DNA from 2 places in the Staphylococcus chromogenes genome. Region 2 is predicted to be linked to the other one. Evidence: a T-box and tRNA genes for the amino acid it is inferred to sense, from the RefSeq annotation. Region 2 holds a T-box; the other holds one or more tRNA genes.
The links. A T-box is a leader RNA that pairs with one kind of tRNA and senses whether it is charged. The one in region 2 lies ahead of PYW36_RS05250 (valine--tRNA ligase), so its partner is inferred to be a tRNA-Val.
Positions count from the first base shown of each region.

Region 1: it has a tRNA-Val gene. The T-box ahead of PYW36_RS05250 (valine--tRNA ligase) is inferred to sense a tRNA for this amino acid. The anticodon was not compared.

Region 1 is NZ_CP118953.1:877,031-887,214, forward strand. It holds gene PYW36_RS04160 (glutamate-1-semialdehyde 2,1-aminomutase) at 1-1,282, opposite strand, end outside; gene bcp (thioredoxin-dependent thiol peroxidase) at 1,363-1,821, shown strand; gene PYW36_RS04170 (phosphoglycerate dehydrogenase) at 1,827-2,777, shown strand; gene perR (peroxide-responsive transcriptional repressor PerR) at 2,862-3,320, shown strand; rRNA gene PYW36_RS04180 (16S ribosomal RNA) at 3,864-5,414, shown strand; tRNA gene PYW36_RS04185 (tRNA-Ile) at 5,501-5,577, shown strand; tRNA gene PYW36_RS04190 (tRNA-Ala) at 5,596-5,671, shown strand; rRNA gene PYW36_RS04195 (23S ribosomal RNA) at 5,863-8,789, shown strand; rRNA gene rrf (5S ribosomal RNA) at 8,905-9,019, shown strand; tRNA gene PYW36_RS04205 (tRNA-Val) at 9,030-9,105, shown strand; tRNA gene PYW36_RS04210 (tRNA-Thr) at 9,114-9,189, shown strand; tRNA gene PYW36_RS04215 (tRNA-Lys) at 9,195-9,270, shown strand; tRNA gene PYW36_RS04220 (tRNA-Leu) at 9,276-9,357, shown strand; tRNA gene PYW36_RS04225 (tRNA-Gly) at 9,362-9,436, shown strand; tRNA gene PYW36_RS04230 (tRNA-Leu) at 9,444-9,532, shown strand; tRNA gene PYW36_RS04235 (tRNA-Arg) at 9,544-9,617, shown strand; tRNA gene PYW36_RS04240 (tRNA-Pro) at 9,632-9,705, shown strand; tRNA gene PYW36_RS04245 (tRNA-Ala) at 9,728-9,803, shown strand; tRNA gene PYW36_RS04250 (tRNA-Met) at 9,834-9,907, shown strand; tRNA gene PYW36_RS04255 (tRNA-Ile) at 9,936-10,009, shown strand; tRNA gene PYW36_RS04260 (tRNA-Ser) at 10,019-10,111, shown strand; tRNA gene PYW36_RS04265 (tRNA-Met) at 10,130-10,184, shown strand, end outside.
Region 2 is NZ_CP118953.1:1,072,908-1,083,091, forward strand. It holds gene hemL (glutamate-1-semialdehyde 2,1-aminomutase) at 1-1,091, shown strand, start outside; gene PYW36_RS05240 (AbrB family transcriptional regulator) at 1,253-2,311, shown strand; gene PYW36_RS05245 (DNA-3-methyladenine glycosylase I) at 2,369-2,917, opposite strand; T-box leader at 2,974-3,183, shown strand; gene PYW36_RS05250 (valine--tRNA ligase) at 3,224-5,854, shown strand; gene PYW36_RS05255 (bifunctional folylpolyglutamate synthase/dihydrofolate synthase) at 5,866-7,128, shown strand; gene PYW36_RS05260 (prepilin peptidase) at 7,307-8,008, shown strand; gene radC (RadC family protein) at 8,008-8,694, shown strand; gene PYW36_RS05270 (DUF4930 family protein) at 9,035-9,493, shown strand; gene PYW36_RS05275 (hypothetical protein) at 9,567-9,704, shown strand; gene mreC (rod shape-determining protein MreC) at 10,108-10,184, shown strand, end outside.

The DNA of each region.
Region 1 (10,184 bases), 200 kb from region 2:
ATTGCTGAAATGCATAATCTGCAGCTTTCAATGTTTGGTCGATATCTTCTTCTGTATGTTCAGTTGTTAAGAACCACGCTTCATATTTTGAAGGAGCAAGGTTAATGCCTTGTTGTAACATCAATTTAAAGAATTTCGCAAATTGTTCTCCGTCTGATTGGTCAGCTTGGTCGTAATGCGTCACTTTTTCGTCGGTAAAATAGACCGTTAAGGCGCCACGCACGCGATTAATTGTAGCTTTAATTTGATATTTATCAATAGAAGCTTGGAGACCTTCTTCAAGACGTGCACCTAATTGATTTAATTTTTCATATACACCCTCTTTTTCTAAAACTTCTAATAAAGCAATACCTGCTTTCATAGAGAGGGGGTTACCTGCCATTGTTCCGGCTTGATAGGCAGGGCCTAACGGGGCAACTTGTTCCATAATATCCTGGCGTCCGCCATAACCACCAATAGGTAATCCGCCACCCACAATTTTACCAAAGGCAGTTAAATCAGGATATACGCCTAGTAAATCTTGAGCTGCACCATAATGGAAGCGGAAAGCAGTAATGACTTCATCATAAATCACTAAGCCACCGTATTCATGTGTAATTTCATTGACTGCTTCTAGAAAACCAGGTTGCGGTTCAACCATACCAAAGTTACCTACTATAGGTTCAACAAGCACACCTGCAACTTGGTCACCCCAGTGAGCCATCGCTTCTTTAAACGCATCAATATTATTAAAAGGTACAGTGATGACTTCTTGTGCTACACTTTTTGGAACTCCTGCAGAATCTGGTGAGCCAAGTTGTGAAGGGCCACTACCTGCAGCGACAAGGACTAAATCTGAATGCCCGTGATAACAGCCTGCAAATTTGATGATTTTATTTCTGTTCGTATAAGCACGTGCCACACGAATTGTTGTCATGACAGCTTCTGTTCCAGAATTAACAAAACGCATTTTTTCAAGAGATGGAATAGCTGCTCGCAGTTTTCGTGCGAATTCAATTTCAAGTTCAGTTGGTGTTCCAAATAATACGCCTAATGCGGCTTGTTCTTGAATGGCTTGAGTGATATGAGGATGTGCGTGCCCAGTAATAATAGGGCCATAAGCTTGTAAATAGTCGATATATTTATTCCCATCTACATCATATAAATAGGCTCCTTGCCCTTTTTTCATAACAACAGGTGCACCGCCACCCACTGCTTTGTAAGAACGTGATGGAGAATTCACGCCGCCTAAAATATATTCGTTAGATTGATTTTGCAAGTTTTCGCTTTTAGAAAAATTCATCTAATATCAGCCTCTTTTATTTAATATTTTCATCTCATATCGTATCATAAAATAAAAGAAATGAAGAAAGAGGGAGTCAAATGTTAACAAATGGCGATCAATTTCCGGATTTTAAATTAGAAAATCAAAATGGTGAAGTCATCACTAAATCTTCATTAAAAGGTCAAAAGGCCATTCTTTATTTTTATCCTAGAGATAACACTCCGACTTGTACAACTGAAGCTTGCGATTTTAGAGATCATCTTTCGTATTTTAATGATTTGGATGTAAAAGTCTATGGCATTAGCGGAGATTCAAAACGTAAACATCAAAATTTTATCGAAAAACATCAACTCAATTTTGATTTACTTGTAGATGAAGATTATCAACTTTCGAAAGCGACAGGGGTATATCAGCTGAAAAAGACATTTGGTAAAGAAACAATGGGCATCGTACGCACAACATTCATTATTGATGAAGAAGGTAAAGTGATGGATGTCATTGAAAAAGTCAAAGTGAAGTCGCAAATGGATCAACTAAAATCAATTCTTCAGGGGTGATGAGAATGCGTGTTGTAAGTTTAATGTGTTTAGGATATCAAGAACAACGCTTGCAAGAAACTTTTCCTAATGTTGATTTTGAATTTTATAAACATCCATCATATTTACCAGAGAGTTCCTTAAAAGAGATGGACATATTAATGACTTATCATAAAGAAGTGGATGCGTCATTTATTGATAAAGCGAAAAATTTAAAATGGTTAATGTGGTTTGCGACAGGTGTTAATACATTACCTTTTGATGCATTGCGTAAAAGAAATATTCAAGTTACAAATGCGAAAGGCGTTCATGCACAGCAACTGACTGAATTTCTATTTGCATATATCTTAGATGACTATAAAGAAATGAAGGAAACTTATGAAGAGCAATTATCCAAAATCTATAATCATAAAAGAACCACAGCATCGATAGCTGGGGAAACCATTTTATTTTTAGGAACAGGCGTCATTCCAAAACGCGCCGCTCAAATTGCACAAGTGTTTGGTATGAAAACACTTGGTTTAAACACAAATGGACACGCAGTTGAAGGCTTTGATGAAACGTATCCATTAAGTGAAAGAACAGGAATTTATGCTAAAGCAAATATTGTGGTTAATGTATTACCCGAAACTGAAGAGACAACATTCCTCTTACAAAAAAGTGATTTTGACAAAATGAATACACGAACACTTTTTATCAATATAGGAAGGGGAACAGTTGTAAAGGAAAATGTCCTTGTGCAAGCTTTAAAAGAAAAAAATATTCGTAAAGCCTATTTAGACGTTTATGAAAATGAGCCACTCACAGATGAGTCAGGTTTGTATGAACTAGACAATGTAGTGATGACGAGTCACATTACCGGAAATGCGCAATATAATAAAACTAAAGCCACAGATATCTTTATCAATAATTTACAGAGTGTTCTCAATAACGAAGGGCTAATTGAGAATGTTGTAGACTTAAATAAAGGATATTAACGAAATAATTGACATTAACAAATCACTCGCATTATATTAATATTAAGTAAGAATTATTATTAAGTAGAAAGACGGGTGAGACAAATGGCTGCAGAAATGGAAACTTATGAACATCAGTTGAATGATTCTATCGCTTCATTAAGAGAAGCCGGAGTTCGTATTACACCTCAAAGACAAGCAATTTTAAACTTTTTGATTCGTTCAAAATCACATCCAACTGCTGATGAAATTTATCAATCATTATCACCTGATTTTCCTAACATAAGTGTGGCAACAATTTATAATAACCTCAAAGTTTTTAAGAAAACGGGTATTGTAAAAGAGCTGACGTATGGGGATGCTTCTAGTCGTTTTGATTTTGACACGCAAAACCATTATCATGTGATCTGCGAAAAGTGCGGTAAAATTGTAGATTTCCATTATCCTTCCTTACATGAAATTGAACAGCTTGCGCAACACGTGACAGATTTTAATATTACGCATCATCGTATGGAAATATATGGAATATGTCGGGAATGTAAAGAAGCAGAAGATAAAACTTAATCATAGCTAAAGCATCTAGTTAACGTTTAAAATAACGACTAGGTGCTTTTTTAATATTGCATTAAGCACGTTAATATCGATAATCTTAAATCGCTATTCCACTTTTAGTGTGACATTTCCACTCTAGAGTGATTTTTAGCGAAATTTCTTTAGATTTTTTATTGACGTTTTAATGGACGATTGGTAAGATATAAAAGTCGTCAAGTTACGACGCGTTAACAACGTTAAAACACCTTTAAATTTTTGAACAAAATATTAAAAGTGTAAAATTAACGCTTGTAAGTTTCTGAATAACATTATAAAATATATAATGTTGAAACAACGAACCGAGCACAAATTAATTTAAAAACTTTAAAATTTTTCTTGACATGAAAAAGCATAACAAGTATAATTGATTATTGTAACGGTTTAAAAAAGAAACACTACGAACATTGAAAACTGAATGACAATATGTCAACGTTAATTCCAATAATTTTGAGTACGTAACGTACTTTCTAGAGTGATTGGCTGAACCAATCAACGAGCTATATCAAGCTTACTTCTTTTATGGAGAGTTTGATCCTGGCTCAGGATGAACGCTGGCGGCGTGCCTAATACATGCAAGTCGAGCGAACTGACGAGGAGCTTGCTCCTTTGACGTTAGCGGCGGACGGGTGAGTAACACGTGGGTAACCTACCTATAAGACTGGAATAACTCCGGGAAACCGGGGCTAATGCCGGATAACATATCGAACCGCATGGTTCGATAGTGAAAGACGGTTTTGCTGTCACTTATAGATGGACCCGCGCCGTATTAGCTAGTTGGTGAGGTAACGGCTCACCAAGGCAACGATACGTAGCCGACCTGAGAGGGTGATCGGCCACACTGGAACTGAGACACGGTCCAGACTCCTACGGGAGGCAGCAGTAGGGAATCTTCCGCAATGGGCGAAAGCCTGACGGAGCAACGCCGCGTGAGTGATGAAGGTCTTCGGATCGTAAAGCTCTGTTGTTAGGGAAGAACAAATGTGTAAGTAACTATGCACATCTTGACGGTACCTAACCAGAAAGCCACGGCTAACTACGTGCCAGCAGCCGCGGTAATACGTAGGTGGCAAGCGTTATCCGGAATTATTGGGCGTAAAGCGCGCGTAGGCGGTTTTTTAAGTCTGATGTGAAAGCCCACGGCTCAACCGTGGAGGGTCATTGGAAACTGGAAAACTTGAGTGCAGAAGAGGAAAGTGGAATTCCATGTGTAGCGGTGAAATGCGCAGAGATATGGAGGAACACCAGTGGCGAAGGCGGCTTTCTGGTCTGTAACTGACGCTGATGTGCGAAAGCGTGGGGATCAAACAGGATTAGATACCCTGGTAGTCCACGCCGTAAACGATGAGTGCTAAGTGTTAGGGGGTTTCCGCCCCTTAGTGCTGCAGCTAACGCATTAAGCACTCCGCCTGGGGAGTACGGTCGCAAGACTGAAACTCAAAGGAATTGACGGGGACCCGCACAAGCGGTGGAGCATGTGGTTTAATTCGAAGCAACGCGAAGAACCTTACCAAATCTTGACATCTTTTGACCACTCTAGAGATAGAGTTTTCCTCTTCGGAGGACAAAATGACAGGTGGTGCATGGTTGTCGTCAGCTCGTGTCGTGAGATGTTGGGTTAAGTCCCGCAACGAGCGCAACCCTTGAGCTTAGTTGCCATCATTAAGTTGGGCACTCTAAGTTGACTGCCGGTGACAAACCGGAGGAAGGTGGGGATGACGTCAAATCATCATGCCCCTTATGATTTGGGCTACACACGTGCTACAATGGACAATACAAAGGGCAGCGAAACCGCGAGGTCAAGCAAATCCCATAAAGTTGTTCTCAGTTCGGATTGTAGTCTGCAACTCGACTACATGAAGCTGGAATCGCTAGTAATCGTAGATCAGCATGCTACGGTGAATACGTTCCCGGGTCTTGTACACACCGCCCGTCACACCACGAGAGTTTGTAACACCCGAAGCCGGTGGAGTAACCATTTGGAGCTAGCCGTCGAAGGTGGGACAAATGATTGGGGTGAAGTCGTAACAAGGTAGCCGTATCGGAAGGTGCGGCTGGATCACCTCCTTTCTAAGGATAATATACGGAATATCGCTTTTAAGCGATAAGGAATAACGGAGACATATTGTATTCAGTTTTGAATGGTTGTTTAATAGGGGCCTATAGCTCAGCTGGTTAGAGCGCACGCCTGATAAGCGTGAGGTCGGTGGTTCGAGTCCACTTAGGCCCACCATTTAAATTTAATAGTTTTGGGGGCTTAGCTCAGCTGGGAGAGCGCCTGCTTTGCACGCAGGAGGTCAGCGGTTCGATCCCGCTAGTCTCCACCATTTAAATTGTACATTGAAAACTAGATAAGTAAGTATAGATTTTACCAAGCAAAACCGAGTGACAAGCGAAAAGCTTGAAACAAAAATTATCGCTAGTCGTCGACAGACGACTCACAATAATTAATAACTGGTGGATGTTGGTTATTGTTCAATTCGAAAGCCGAATGTAAACGATTGCCAAAACATCAAAAGATTAAGTTATTAAGGGCGCACGGTGGATGCCTTGGCACTAGAAGCCGATGAAGGACGTTACTAACGACGATATGCTTTGGGGAGCTGTAAGTAAGCTGTGATCCAGAGATTTCCGAATGGGGGAACCCAGCACGAGTTATGTCGTGTTATCCGCATGTGAATACATAGCATGTGAGAAGGTAGACCCGGAGAACTGAAACATCTTAGTACCCGGAGGAAGAGAAAGAAAAATCGATTCCCTGAGTAGCGGCGAGCGAAACGGGAAGAGCCCAAACCAACAAGCTTGCTTGTTGGGGTTGTAGGACACTCTGTACGGAGTTACAAAGGAACATGTTAGACGAATAACCTGGAAAGGTTAATCAGAGAAGGTAAAAATCCTGTAGTCGAAAACATATTCCCTCCTGAGTGGATCCTGAGTACGGCGGAGCACGTGAAATTCCGTCGGAATCTGGGAGGACCATCTCCCAAGGCTAAATACTCTCTAGTGACCGATAGTGAACCAGTACCGTGAGGGAAAGGTGAAAAGTACCCCGGAAGGGGAGTGAAAGAGAACTTGAAACCGTGTGCTTACAAGTAGTCAGAGCCCGTTAATGGGTGATGGCGTGCCTTTTGTAGAATGAACCGGCGAGTTACGATCTGATGCAAGGTTAAGCAGAAAATGTGGAGCCGTAGCGAAAGCGAGTCTGAATAGGGCGAATGAGTATTTGGTCGTAGACCCGAAACCAGGTGATCTACCCTTGGTCAGGTTGAAGTTCAGGTAACACTGAATGGAGGACCGAACCGACTTACGTTGAAAAGTGAGCGGATGAACTGAGGGTAGCGGAGAAATTCCAATCGAACTTGGAGATAGCTGGTTCTCTCCGAAATAGCTTTAGGGCTAGCCTCAAGTGATGATTATTGGAGGTAGAGCACTGTTTGGACGAGGGGCCCCTCTCGGGTTACCGAATTCAGACAAACTCCGAATGCCAAATAATTTAACTTGGGAGTCAGAACATGGGTGATAAGGTCCGTGTTCGAAAGGGAAACAGCCCAGACCACCAGCTAAGGTCCCAAAATATATGTTAAGTGGAAAAGGATGTGGCGTTGCCCAGACAACTAGGATGTTGGCTTAGAAGCAGCCATCATTTAAAGAGTGCGTAATAGCTCACTAGTCGAGTGACACTGCGCCGAAAATGTACCGGGGCTAAACATATTACCGAAGCTGTGGATTGTCCTTTAGGACAATGGTAGGAGAGCGTTCTAAGGGCGTTGAAGCATGATCGCAAGGACATGTGGAGCGCTTAGAAGTGAGAATGCCGGTGTGAGTAGCGAAAGACGGGTGAGAATCCCGTCCACCGATTGACTAAGGTTTCCAGAGGAAGGCTCGTCCGCTCTGGGTTAGTCGGGTCCTAAGCTGAGGCCGACAGGCGTAGGCGATGGATAACAGGTTGATATTCCTGTACCACCATGATTCGTTTTAAGCGATGGGGGGACGCAGTAGGATAGGCGAAGCGTGCTGTTGGAGTGCACGTCCAAGCAGTAAGACTGAGTGTTAGGCAAATCCGGCACTCATTAAGGTCAAGCTGTGATGGGGAGAGGAAACATGTTTTCCTCGAGTCGTTGATTTCACACTGCCGAGAAAAGCCTCTAGCTAGAAGATTGGTGCCCGTACCGCAAACCGACACAGGTAGTCAAGATGAGAATTCTAAGGTGAGCGAGCGAACTCTCGTTAAGGAACTCGGCAAAATGACCCCGTAACTTCGGGAGAAGGGGTGCTCTTTGAGGTTCACGCTTCGAAGAGCCGCAGTGAATAGGCCCAAGCGACTGTTTATCAAAAACACAGGTCTCTGCTAAACCGTAAGGTGACGTATAGGGGCTGACGCCTGCCCGGTGCTGGAAGGTTAAGAGGAGTGGTTAGCATTAGCGAAGCTACGAATCGAAGCCCCAGTAAACGGCGGCCGTAACTATAACGGTCCTAAGGTAGCGAAATTCCTTGTCGGGTAAGTTCCGACCCGCACGAAAGGCGTAACGATTTGGGCACTGTCTCAACGAGAGACTCGGTGAAATCATAGTACCGGTGAAGATGCCGGTTACCCGCGACAGGACGGAAAGACCCCGTGGAGCTTTACTGTAGCCTGATATTGAAATTCGGTACAGTTTGTACAGGATAGGTAGGAGCCTTAGAAACGTGAGCGCTAGCTTACGTGGAGGCATTGGTGGGATACTACCCTAATTGTATTGGATTTCTAACCCGCAACTCTTATCGAGTTGGGAGACAGTGTCAGGCGGGCAGTTTGACTGGGGCGGTCGCCTCCTAAAGTGTAACGGAGGCGCTCAAAGGTTCCCTCAGAATGGTTGGAAATCATTCATAGAGTGTAAAGGCATAAGGGAGCTTGACTGCGAGACCTACAAGTCGAGCAGGGTCGAAAGACGGACTTAGTGATCCGGTGGTTCCGCATGGAAGGGCCATCGCTCAACGGATAAAAGCTACCCCGGGGATAACAGGCTTATCTCCCCCAAGAGTTCACATCGACGGGGAGGTTTGGCACCTCGATGTCGGCTCATCGCATCCTGGGGCTGTAGTCGGTCCCAAGGGTTGGGCTGTTCGCCCATTAAAGCGGTACGCGAGCTGGGTTCAGAACGTCGTGAGACAGTTCGGTCCCTATCCGTCGTGGGCGTAGGAAATTTGAGAGGCGCTGTCCTTAGTACGAGAGGACCGGGATGGACATACCTCTGGTGTACCAGTTGTCGTGCCAACGGCATAGCTGGGTAGCTATGTATGGACGGGATAAGTGCTGAAAGCATCTAAGCATGAAGCCCCCCTCAAGATGAGATTTCCCAACTTCGGTTATAAGATCCCTCAAAGATGATGAGGTTAATAGGTTCGAGGTGGAAGCGTAGCGATACGTGGAGCTGACGAATACTAATCGATCGAAGACTTAATCAATTTAGTTCATAAGGTGATGCTTGTGAAACAATACTTACTATCTAGTTTTGAATGTATAATCATTCATTTTACGAAGTGAAAACGTATGCGAACGTTTGTCACGAAGTAAAAATTGTTTGGTGACAATAGCAAAGAGGTCACACCTGTTCCCATGCCGAACACAGAAGTTAAGCTCTTTAGCGCCGATGGTAGTCGGACTTACGTTCCGCGAGAGTAGGACGTTGCCAAGCATAATAAATCGGAGAATTAGCTCAGCTGGGAGAGCATCTGCCTTACAAGCAGAGGGTCGGCGGTTCGAACCCGTCATTCTCCACCATTTTAATAGCCGGCCTAGCTCAATTGGTAGAGCAACTGACTTGTAATCAGTAGGTTGGGGGTTCAAGTCCTCTGGCCGGCACCATCTAAGAGCCATTAGCTCAGTTGGTAGAGCATCTGACTTTTAATCAGAGGGTCAGAGGTTCGAATCCTCTATGGCTCACCATTCAAGCGGGTGTGGCGGAATTGGCAGACGCACTAGACTTAGGATCTAGCGCCTTACGGCGTGGGGGTTCGACTCCCTTCACCCGCATAAAGCAGAAGTAGTTCAGCGGTAGAATACAACCTTGCCAAGGTTGGGGTCGCGGGTTCGAATCCCGTCTTCTGCTCCATTATTTTGCCGGGGTGGCGGAACTGGCAGACGCACAGGACTTAAAATCCTGCGGTGAGAGATCACCGTACCGGTTCGATTCCGGTCCTCGGCACCATTATTAAATATGCGCCCGTAGCTCAATTGGATAGAGCGTTTGACTACGGATCAAAAGGTTATGGGTTCGACTCCTATCGGGCGCGCTACCATAGCATTACGGGAAGTAGCTCAGCTTGGTAGAGCACTTGGTTTGGGACCAAGGGGTCGCAGGTTCAAATCCTGTCTTCCCGACTTCTTATAAAATACCTTTAATGGGGGCTTAGCTCAGCTGGGAGAGCGCCTGCTTTGCACGCAGGAGGTCAGCGGTTCGATCCCGCTAGTCTCCACCATTTTTAATTGAATATTTACCAACTTTTTAAGGCGGCGTAGCTCAGCTGGCTAGAGCGTACGGTTCATACCCGTGAGGTCGGGGGTTCGATCCCCTCCGCCGCCACTATTATAGTTGATAGAAATTATTATTCGGACCTTTAGCTCAGTTGGTTAGAGCTAACGGCTCATAACCGTTCGGTCGCAGGTTCGAGTCCTGCAAGGTCCATATAATTTTGGAGGAATACCCAAGTCCGGCTGAAGGGATCGGTCTTGAAAACCGACAGGGGCTTAACGGCCCGCGGGGGTTCGAATCCCTCTTCCTCCGCCATTTTTAAATTTCTATTAACGCGGGATGGAGCAGTTCGGTAGCTCGTCGGGCTCATAACCCGAAGGTCGGTGGT
Region 2 (10,184 bases):
TTTTAGGGCATCGCAATCCTAAAGTGATAGATGCCATTCATAGTGTAGTTGACAGAGGAACGAGCTTTGGGGCATCCACATTAGAGGAAAATCGTTTAGCGCAACTCGTGATTGATAGAGTGCCCTCTATCGAAAAAGTAAGAATGGTTTCTTCTGGTACGGAAGCCACATTAGATACGTTAAGACTTGCGCGTGGTTTCACAGGTAAAAATAAAATTATTAAATTTGAAGGGAATTACCATGGCCATAGTGACTCTTTATTAATTAAAGCAGGTTCAGGCGTAGCCACATTAGGACTACCTGATTCGCCTGGTGTTCCAGAAGGTACTGCAAAAAATACGATAACAGTCCCATATAATGATTTGGAAGCTGTTCAATATGCTTTTGATCAATTTGGTGATGATATCGCAGCTGTAATTGTTGAACCAGTTGCAGGAAATATGGGAGTTGTGCCGCCGGTTGAAGGGTTCTTACAAGGATTAAGAAAAATAACAACGGATAATCAGGCACTCCTTATTTTTGATGAAGTGATGACTGGATTTCGTGTGGGATATCACTGTGCACAAGGTTACTTTAACGTTACACCAGATTTAACATGCCTAGGAAAAGTGATTGGTGGCGGCTTACCTGTGGGTGCATTCGGAGGAAAGAAAGAGATTATGGATCATATTGCCCCAAGTGGGGAGATCTATCAAGCGGGTACATTGTCTGGAAATCCATTAGCGATGACAAGTGGTTATATGACATTAAGCCAATTAACACCAGAAAGCTATGACTATTTTAATACACTAGGCGATATGTTAGAAGAAGGATTAAAAGCGACGTTCAAAAAATATAATGTTCCAATCGTGATTAACCGTGCGGGATCGATGATAGGATTCTTTTTAAATGAAGGCCCAGTGACTAATTTTAAACAGGCCAATCAAAGCGATTTGACAATGTTTAGTCATATGTACCGCGAGTTAGCGAAAGAAGGTATCTTTTTACCACCTTCACAATTCGAAGGTATGTTCTTATCAACTTCACATACGAAAGAGGATATACAAAAGACTTTAGATGCATTTGATGTTGCACTAAGCCGCATTGTCTAAAGATATTTTACTGCCTTTTTTACTTATTTAAGTTGCATGAAAATAGCCATCAAAATTTATCTAAGCGTAAATTTTGATGGCTTTCTAATGATAAGTGAGGGTGATCTCCTTTACATGGTTAATGAATGTGTTGTTATTTCAAGGAGTGGTGGGGGTCTACTATGAATCATTTACTAAGAAACAATATCATCTTGTTTGCTTTAACATTAGTCTGTAGTTTTGTGCTTTATTCACTTCATATCATGTTACCTTGGATGTTTGGACCTATTATAGCAAGTATTATTGTTGTTCGTGTTTTTAAATTAGAGGTTAAATGGCCATGGATTTTAAGTGAATTAGGGCTCATTTTATTAGGGGTTCAAATTGGTAGCGGCTTTACTGTTAGCGTACTTAACGATATTAAAAATGAATGGTTGTCGATAATTTTAGTAACGATATTATTACTTGGTTTAGCATTACTCGTTTCGATTGAATTTAGACGTATCGCTCATGTTAACACAGAAACAGCGCTCTTAAGTGTCATACCAGGAGCATTAAGTCAAATGCTTGTGATGGCTGAAGAAAATAAAAAAGCAGATATTCTTGTCGTTAGTTTGACACAGACTTCACGTATTATATTTGTAGTGATTTTGGTACCATTCATATCTCTCGTTTTTAGGCAAGACACCAATTCAACCCTAGAGGTTCACCAAAATTTAACAGAGGTCTTAAAACTACAAGACATCATAATCCTTATCATTGGGATTGCGCTTATTTATTTTTTAATGGCTTTGATCCATTTCCCAACAAAAATGTTACTCGCGCCTATTGTCGTTTTGATGGTTTGGAATTTAATCACACAACATACTTTTACTCTAGATTATCCGATTATTGCTATTGCTCAAATGATATATATGATTCGCGTCGGCATTCAGATAGCACACTTAATCGAACGAATGAAAGGGCGTATTGCCTTAGCCATTGCATTTCAAAATATATTATTAATCTTAGGCACATTTTTGATGGTGTTATGTATTCATTTTATAAACAAGGCCTCTATTAATGAACTTTTTTTAAGTGCAGCGCCTGGAGGAATGAGTCAAATTGTGTTAGTAGCACTTGAAACCGGTGGAGATGTTGCAATGATTTCAAGTTATCACATCTTCAGAATATTTTTTATTTTATTTATTATTGCACCGTTAATCGCATATTATTTAAAATTTCGTGAACGTCGTCAATAACGTTTAGAAAAGCTACAAAAATAAAAAAAGGGGGACTGTGGTCTCCCTTTTTGATTGCTACCGGTTAGGACAGTCCACCAAATGGCTATTGTACATGCCACAGGCCTCCATAAATGAAAAGGCTGTGACAGGTCCAATAAATTGAAAACCATAAGATTTAAGGTCTTTAGAAAGCTGTTTAGCAGTGTCATTGACCGTAATGCGTTCTTCTGGTTTTTCGTATTTAAAATCTATCGGAACTCCATCAACGTAGGACCATAAAAAATCGCTAAAACTTCCATAAGTATTCTCAATGGCGATATAGCCGCGTGCTTGTGCGACAATCGCTTCTAATTTTTTGCGATGATGAATGATATTTGGAAACTGCATTAATGCATCAATATCTTTATCTGTCATTTTAGCGATTTGATAAGGATCAAATGCTTTAAACGCATGTCGATAAGCCTCTTTTTTCTTTAAAATGGTTAACCAAGACAGTCCGGCATGCTGTGATTCTAAAGCAAGTAGCTCAAACAAGGCTTGACTATCATATAAAGGCTTACCCCAAACGTGATCATGATAGTCCAAATAGATAGGATCGCGTGTACCAAATGCACATGGGTTCATAAAAATTACTCCTTTTATTGACTTCATTATGAATTCAGTATACTATAATAATGAATTAAATATCATATTGGGAAGAGTAAATAAGTCGCTTTTTTAAGAGAGTGCATGGCGCTGTGAATGCATAAAAGTCTTATCGAAGGTAGCCCACTTGAACTTTGATTGAACATTTTTAGTAGGTCAAAGCGTTTCGTGAGCGTTAATCATTAGAGTGCAATAGTTGTTGAACTATTGAAAATAGGTGGTACCACGGAACATCCGTCCTATATGAGGACAGATGTTCTTTTTTATGTTATCGGAGGGATTTTAATGGAAATGAAACCAAAATATAACCCGCAAGAAGTTGAAGCGGGACGTTATCAAAATTGGCTGGACAAATCACTATTTAAGCCAACTGAAGATCAGGATAAACCTACATATACAATTGTAATTCCACCACCAAATGTGACTGGGAAATTACATTTAGGTCATGCTTGGGACACGACATTACAAGATATTTTAACACGTATGAAAAGAATGCAAGGATACGATACTTTATATCTTCCTGGAATGGATCACGCAGGTATTGCAACGCAAGCTAAAGTAGAAGCCAAAATGAAAGAAGAGGGTATTTCTCGTCATGATATAGGGCGTGAAAAATTCCTAGAAAAGGCTTGGGAATGGAAAGAGGAATATGCAGATTTTATACGCCAACAATGGGCTAAATTAGGGCTTGGGCTTGATTACTCGAGAGAGCGATTCACACTTGACGAAGGTTTAAGCCAAGCTGTACGTAAAGTATTCGTAGATATGTACAATAAAGGATTAATTTACCGTGGAGAACGTATTATAAATTGGGATCCAGAAGCCCGTACAGCGCTTTCAGATATAGAGGTTGTTCATGAAGATGTAAATGGTAAGTTTTATCATTTTAAATACCCTTTTGCAGATGAAGCGGGCTATATTGAAATTGCAACGACACGTCCTGAAACGATGTTAGGAGATACAGCGATTGTTGTAAATCCTGAAGATGAACGTTATCAAGATGTCATTGGTAAAAAAGTTATTTTACCTCGAGTAGGTCGAGAATTGCCTATTATTGCAGATAATTATGTAGATAAAGAATTTGGTAGTGGTGCGATGAAAGTAACACCTGCACATGACCCGAATGACTTTGAAATAGGCAATCGTCACGAATTAGAACGTATTATAGTTATGAATGAATCTGGTCAGATGAACGAAAACGCTGGGGAATATGAAGGCTTAGATCGGTTCGAATGTCGTAAAAAACTAGTAAAAGATCTTGAAGCTGAAGGCCTTGTGATTAAAATTGAAGATCATGTTCATTCAGTAGGTCATTCAGAACGTACGGGAGCAGTTGTAGAACCTTATTTATCAACACAATGGTTTGTCAAAATGGAACCCTTAGCACAACAAGCGTTACAAAATCAAAAAGGTGAGGGACGCATTGATTTTATTCCAGCACGATTCGAAAAGACATTTAATCGTTGGATGGAAGAAATTCGCGATTGGACGATTTCAAGACAGTTATGGTGGGGCCATCAAATTCCTGCATGGTACCATAACGAAACAGGTGAAATATATGTTGGAGAGACAGCTCCTGAAGATAGTGAGAATTGGACGCAAGATGAAGATGTACTAGATACATGGTTCTCAAGTGCGCTTTGGCCATTTTCTACTTTAGGTTGGCCAAATGAATCTACAAAAGATTACAAACGTTACTATCCAACGAATGTATTGGTTACTGGCTACGACATTATTTTCTTCTGGGTTGCACGTATGATATTCCAAGGATTAGAATTTACAGGTCAAAAACCGTTTAATGACGTTTTACTTCACGGTTTAGTGCGTGCTGAAGATGGTAGAAAAATGAGTAAATCATTGGGTAATGGTGTAGATCCAATGGATGTCATTGATCAATATGGTGCAGACAGTTTAAGATTTTTCTTAGCGACAGGGTCTTCACCTGGTCATGATTTACGTTATTCGACAGAAAAAGTAGAGTCTGTTTGGAACTTTATTAATAAAATTTGGAATGCTGCGCGCTTTAGTTTAATGAATATTGGTGATGAATTTAAGTTCGAAGATATTGATCTGTCTAAAAACTTATCTGTTGCAGACCAATGGATTTTAACGCGTTTAAATGAAACAATTGAGACTGTCACTCAATTAAGTGATAAATATGAATTCGGCGAAGTCGGTAGAGTGCTTTACAATTTCATATGGGATGAGTTTTGTGACTGGTATATTGAGATGAGTAAAATTCCAATGAACGGCGAAGATGAAGCCCAAAAAGATGTTACGCGCTCTGTACTTAGCTATACATTAGATCGCATAATGAGATTGTTGCATCCTTTCATGCCATTTGTGACAGAACATATTTGGCTGAACTTACCACATGAAGGTGAGTCTATCGTGACAAGTGCATGGCCAGTGGCTGATGAAAACTTAATTTTTGATGATAGTAAACAAATCATGCAACAATTAGTTGAGATTATAAAATCGGTGCGTCAATCTCGTTTAGAAGTGAACACACCTTTATCAAAAGAAATTCCAATTAAGATCCAAGCTAAAAATGAAGCTACACGTGATTTACTCAATGAAAATCGTCATTATTTAGAACGTTTCTGTAATCCAAGTGAGCTTGAGATTGAAACTCAAGTGACGATTCCTGAAAAGGCAATGACTTCTGTTGTCACAGCTGGAGAAGTTGTGTTACCACTCGAAGGTCTCATTGATATGGATAAAGAAATTGAACGTTTAGAAAAAGAACTTGATAAATGGCAAAAAGAGCTTGATCGTGTTAATAAAAAATTAGCGAATGAAAACTTTGTGAATAAAGCACCAGAAAAGATTATTAATGAAGAACGTGCGAAACAAACGCAATATCAAGAAAAATTTGATGGCGTTAAATCAAGAATCGAACAATTAAAAGCTTAGGAGTTTAAAATATGAATTATCTAGATAGTTTATATTGGATTCACGAACGTACTAAATTTGGAATAAAACCCGGTGTGAAACGCATGGAGTGGATGTTAGCACGTTTAAATAATCCAGAGCGGAAGGTAAAAGCTATTCATGTTGGTGGAACTAATGGCAAAGGCTCTACAGTCGCGTATTTAAGATCAGCTTTAGTGAATAATGGTTATGAAGTGGGGACATTTACTTCTCCATATATCGAAACTTTTAATGAACGTATTAGTATTAATGGTGTCCCTATTTCTAATGAAGCTATAGTAGAACTTGTTGCTCGAGTAAAACCCGTCAGTGAAGCACTGGATGCTGAAACTGAGCTCGGTGTGGCGACTGAATTTGAAATCATTACAACCATGATGTATTTATACTTCGGTGAAATGCATCCCGTTGATTTTGTCATTGTGGAAGCGGGTCTTGGTGTAAAAAATGATTCGACAAATGTGATCCAACCTATATTAAGTATCCTGACAAGTATAGGTTTAGATCACACTGACATTTTAGGCAATTCTTATTTAGATATTGCTAAAGATAAAGGCGCTATTATTAAACCGAACACCCCATTTGTGTATGCTGTTAAAAATGAAGAAGCATTAAAATATTTAAGAGATCTTGCTACAGAATTAAATGCGCCAGCGATGGAATTTGATCGAGATATTCTCGTTGTTTCAGAAGACGATGAATTTACGTACCGATACAAAGACTATGAAATGGAAAATATCGCCCTTACAATGTTGGGAGAACATCAAAAAGAAAATGCATCACTAGCGATAACCGCACTCATCGAATTATATGAGCGACAAATTATAGATATTGATTTTAATAAGATGATTCAAGGTATTGAAAGTGTGCAATGGATAGGACGTATTGAAAAAGTTTCATCATCACCATTAATTATCATTGATGGGGCTCACAATAAAGAAAGTGTAGATGCGCTTGTCGATACAATGGGCCGTTATTATGCTTTGGATAAAGTGGATATTCTTTTTTCAGCGATTAAAGGTAAGCCTATTGGAAATATGTTAAACGCTTTTAATACGATTGCTAATCACTTTTATGTCACAGAGTTTGATTTTCCAAAAGCGTTACCGAAGCAAACGCTTTATGATGAAGTCGAATTTGAGAATAAGTCACTCATTGAGGATTATGTCTCTTTTATAAAAAATTATGATGGGGATGCATTACTCATTACAGGTAGCTTATATTTTATCAGTGAAGTAAAAGCGAAATTAGGTTACTAAAAAATTTATGTTTACAAGAAACGTGCTTATGAGCTATGGCTTTTATAATAAAGTCATTGCGATTGAGCACGTTTTATTTTTTATAAAGAATCTTAATAAGCATCTTTTCAAAAATAGTGATTAGGTATTAAACCCATTCGTCCGTATAATAATACCAAGGAGGTGTTTTATGTTTATCATGTGCTATTTGGGGAGTTGTATCATGAGTTTTCTACTGCAATTTTCAATTGGTGATCCACTTTCCAAATTCAGTATTTTTACTCGTTCAAAATGTAAACAATGTCAAAAAACATTACAGTGGTGGATGGTGTTACCGATTTGGAGCTATATTTTTTTAAGGGGGAAGTGCCATTACTGTCAAAAGGCAATTCCAAAGTATTTATGGGTCGGTGAATGTTTAGGAAGTGTTGTGAGTTTTTTTATTTTATCAAGACATTTTGAAATTTACTGGTTCTACCTCTATTTTCTAATATTAGTTTTTCTCTCTTTAGGTTTGATTGATATCCAATATTTTATTGTCCCTCATAGGTTGTTGGCGTTGCTACTATTATTGACGCTCGTATTGATGCCGCAATTTTTAAAATTTTCTTTGGTCAAATTACTTTTAATCAGCATACTCTTTTTAATAGGGATATTATTTCAACGTTTTATCGGTTTTGGTGATATTAAATTGTTTATTATAATAAGTTTCATTTTTCCTATGCATTTTTCAATTTATGTGATATGGCTCACTTTTCCAATTGCACTGCTGACATACCCCATATTTTATTTTGGATTTCATTATAAAAACACGATTCCCTTAGTCCCCTCAATTGTAATCGCATTTTCTATCGTTGCATATATGTATCCTGTACTTAATAGTTGGTTTGGAGGTTTATAATGCCAAGAATAAAAGATCTTTCTCCAGATGAAATGCCCAAAGAACGCTTATTACAAAATGGTGCTAAATCTTTATCGAATACTGAATTAATCGCCATATTAATTAATACAGGTAGTAAAGGTTATTCTAGTATCGATATCGCTTCAAGATTACTCTCTTACAGCCAAGGACTTCAATCTCTAAAAGATTTATCATTACAAGAGTTACTCTCATTTGATGGCATAGGTCAAAGCAAAAGTACTACCTTACTTGCGGCCTTTGAAATCGCGCACCGCATTAATGCACGTACGACTTCTACTCAATTAGTTCCCATAAAAAAACCTGATCAAATTGCTGAAATGCTTTATCATGAGTTAACGTCACAAAAACAAGAAAACTTCATTGTATTTGTTTTAAATACTAAACATCATATTTTGCATAAAGAAATTTTATTTAAGGGTACCTTGAATAGTGCAATCATCCATCCTAGAGAGGTATTTAAAATTGCATTAAAGCATTCTGCCCATGCAATTATCGTTGCTCATAATCATCCTTCTGGTGATCCAACACCATCTAAGGCAGATGTTGATACAACATTACGGTTAAAGTCATGTGGAGAGACAATGGGAATCCAATTATTAGATCATATTGTCGTAGGAGATCATAAGTTTGTTTCAATTATGGGAGAGATAGAAGAGAATATGTAAAAACGTTACACAACAAATAGCTGTGTAACGTTTTACATTAAAGTTGAAAATTTTCAGCAAGCAACATAAATAATTTATAACACAAATAAATAAATAGTACAAATATACCAGCTTTTATCAAAAAGCGAATGATGGAAACACTCACTCTAAATAGCAATACAACTAGTAGAATAATAAGAAATATGGAAATTATGCTCAACAGTTGTCACTCCTTTACTCTATCATACTGATTTTAGATAATAATTGCATCCGTCTTGCGCTCGTGATTAAATTAAGTCTGGGGAATGAGGCGTTAGATATAAGATTTCGTATATAATAGATGTGATAAAGGAGGCAACCTATGAGAGCGATAATAAGTTTATTCAAAATAATAACTCTAATTTTTCTATTGGTTATATTATGCTATTTTGTATTTAAACATGTACCTGTTATTAAAGATGCTCATTGGAATCCTCTCAATGCCTATACACAAAAAAATGTAGATGAAGAAGGCTACAACATCCCTCCACAAGGTCAAAGATATGTGGCCGAGGATAATGAAATTCTGCGTAATGTCCCTCCAAATCAAGCTAGACAATTTTTTAATTGGATTGATAAATATGAGTTTATGCAAGTCAATGCATTTAGCAGAATGGGTTATGATAATGATTATTTAATTGCTGAACGAGATTCACAGTATATCATGTATAAGTTTGGAAGTAACAAAGTGAGAGTATATACAACAGAGCACGATTTATACTATGATTTAAATCAACTTGGCCATCAAATCAATATGCGTCCACTTCCATCTTATCGGTAAATAAACATAATTTGAAATATCCTATCACATACGTTAGTCTATAGAGGTAAAAATTTTAAAAGGGTGAAGTCATATGTCTACTGAAAATAATGCGCAACAAAGTAATGAACAATTAAAAGCGCAGAAATTATTTGCACAATGGCGAAAAGACGAAACTTTATATAAAGAAGACGAAAAAAACTTCGAGAATCAGAAGAAAAAAGATCACTAATCTTTTCGTTTTCACTGTGAACATCCATGAGGTTGGGACATAATTAATTTCGTGTATTTGATTGTTCCAAAAAGCCTCGCTTTTCTAGGTGCCTCAGAAGTCTCGGCTTAGGAATCAATCAAAATTACTATATTTATTCACAACTCTAAAGTTATAAGCTTTACTTTACCAATTCAATTTTATTGAATTAAGTTATACCAAAATAGCCATCCAAATTTATAATTAGGTAAATTTGGATGGCTTTCTAATTATTGGTAATCTTTATGTCCCAATCCCTTTTTTTATTGAGTGTTGCGTCGCTACGATGGAAATTTATATAAAAATACAGCTGATACTTTATTTAAACCAGTGAGTGATATAAAATAATGAGTGTTATTTACAATTACATATTGAGGTGTTGAGGTTGTCCCATTTTTTTAAAAACAATAAGTTAATCGTTTTATTTTGTGCACTTATCATTTTTATTGCTTTGATAGGGTT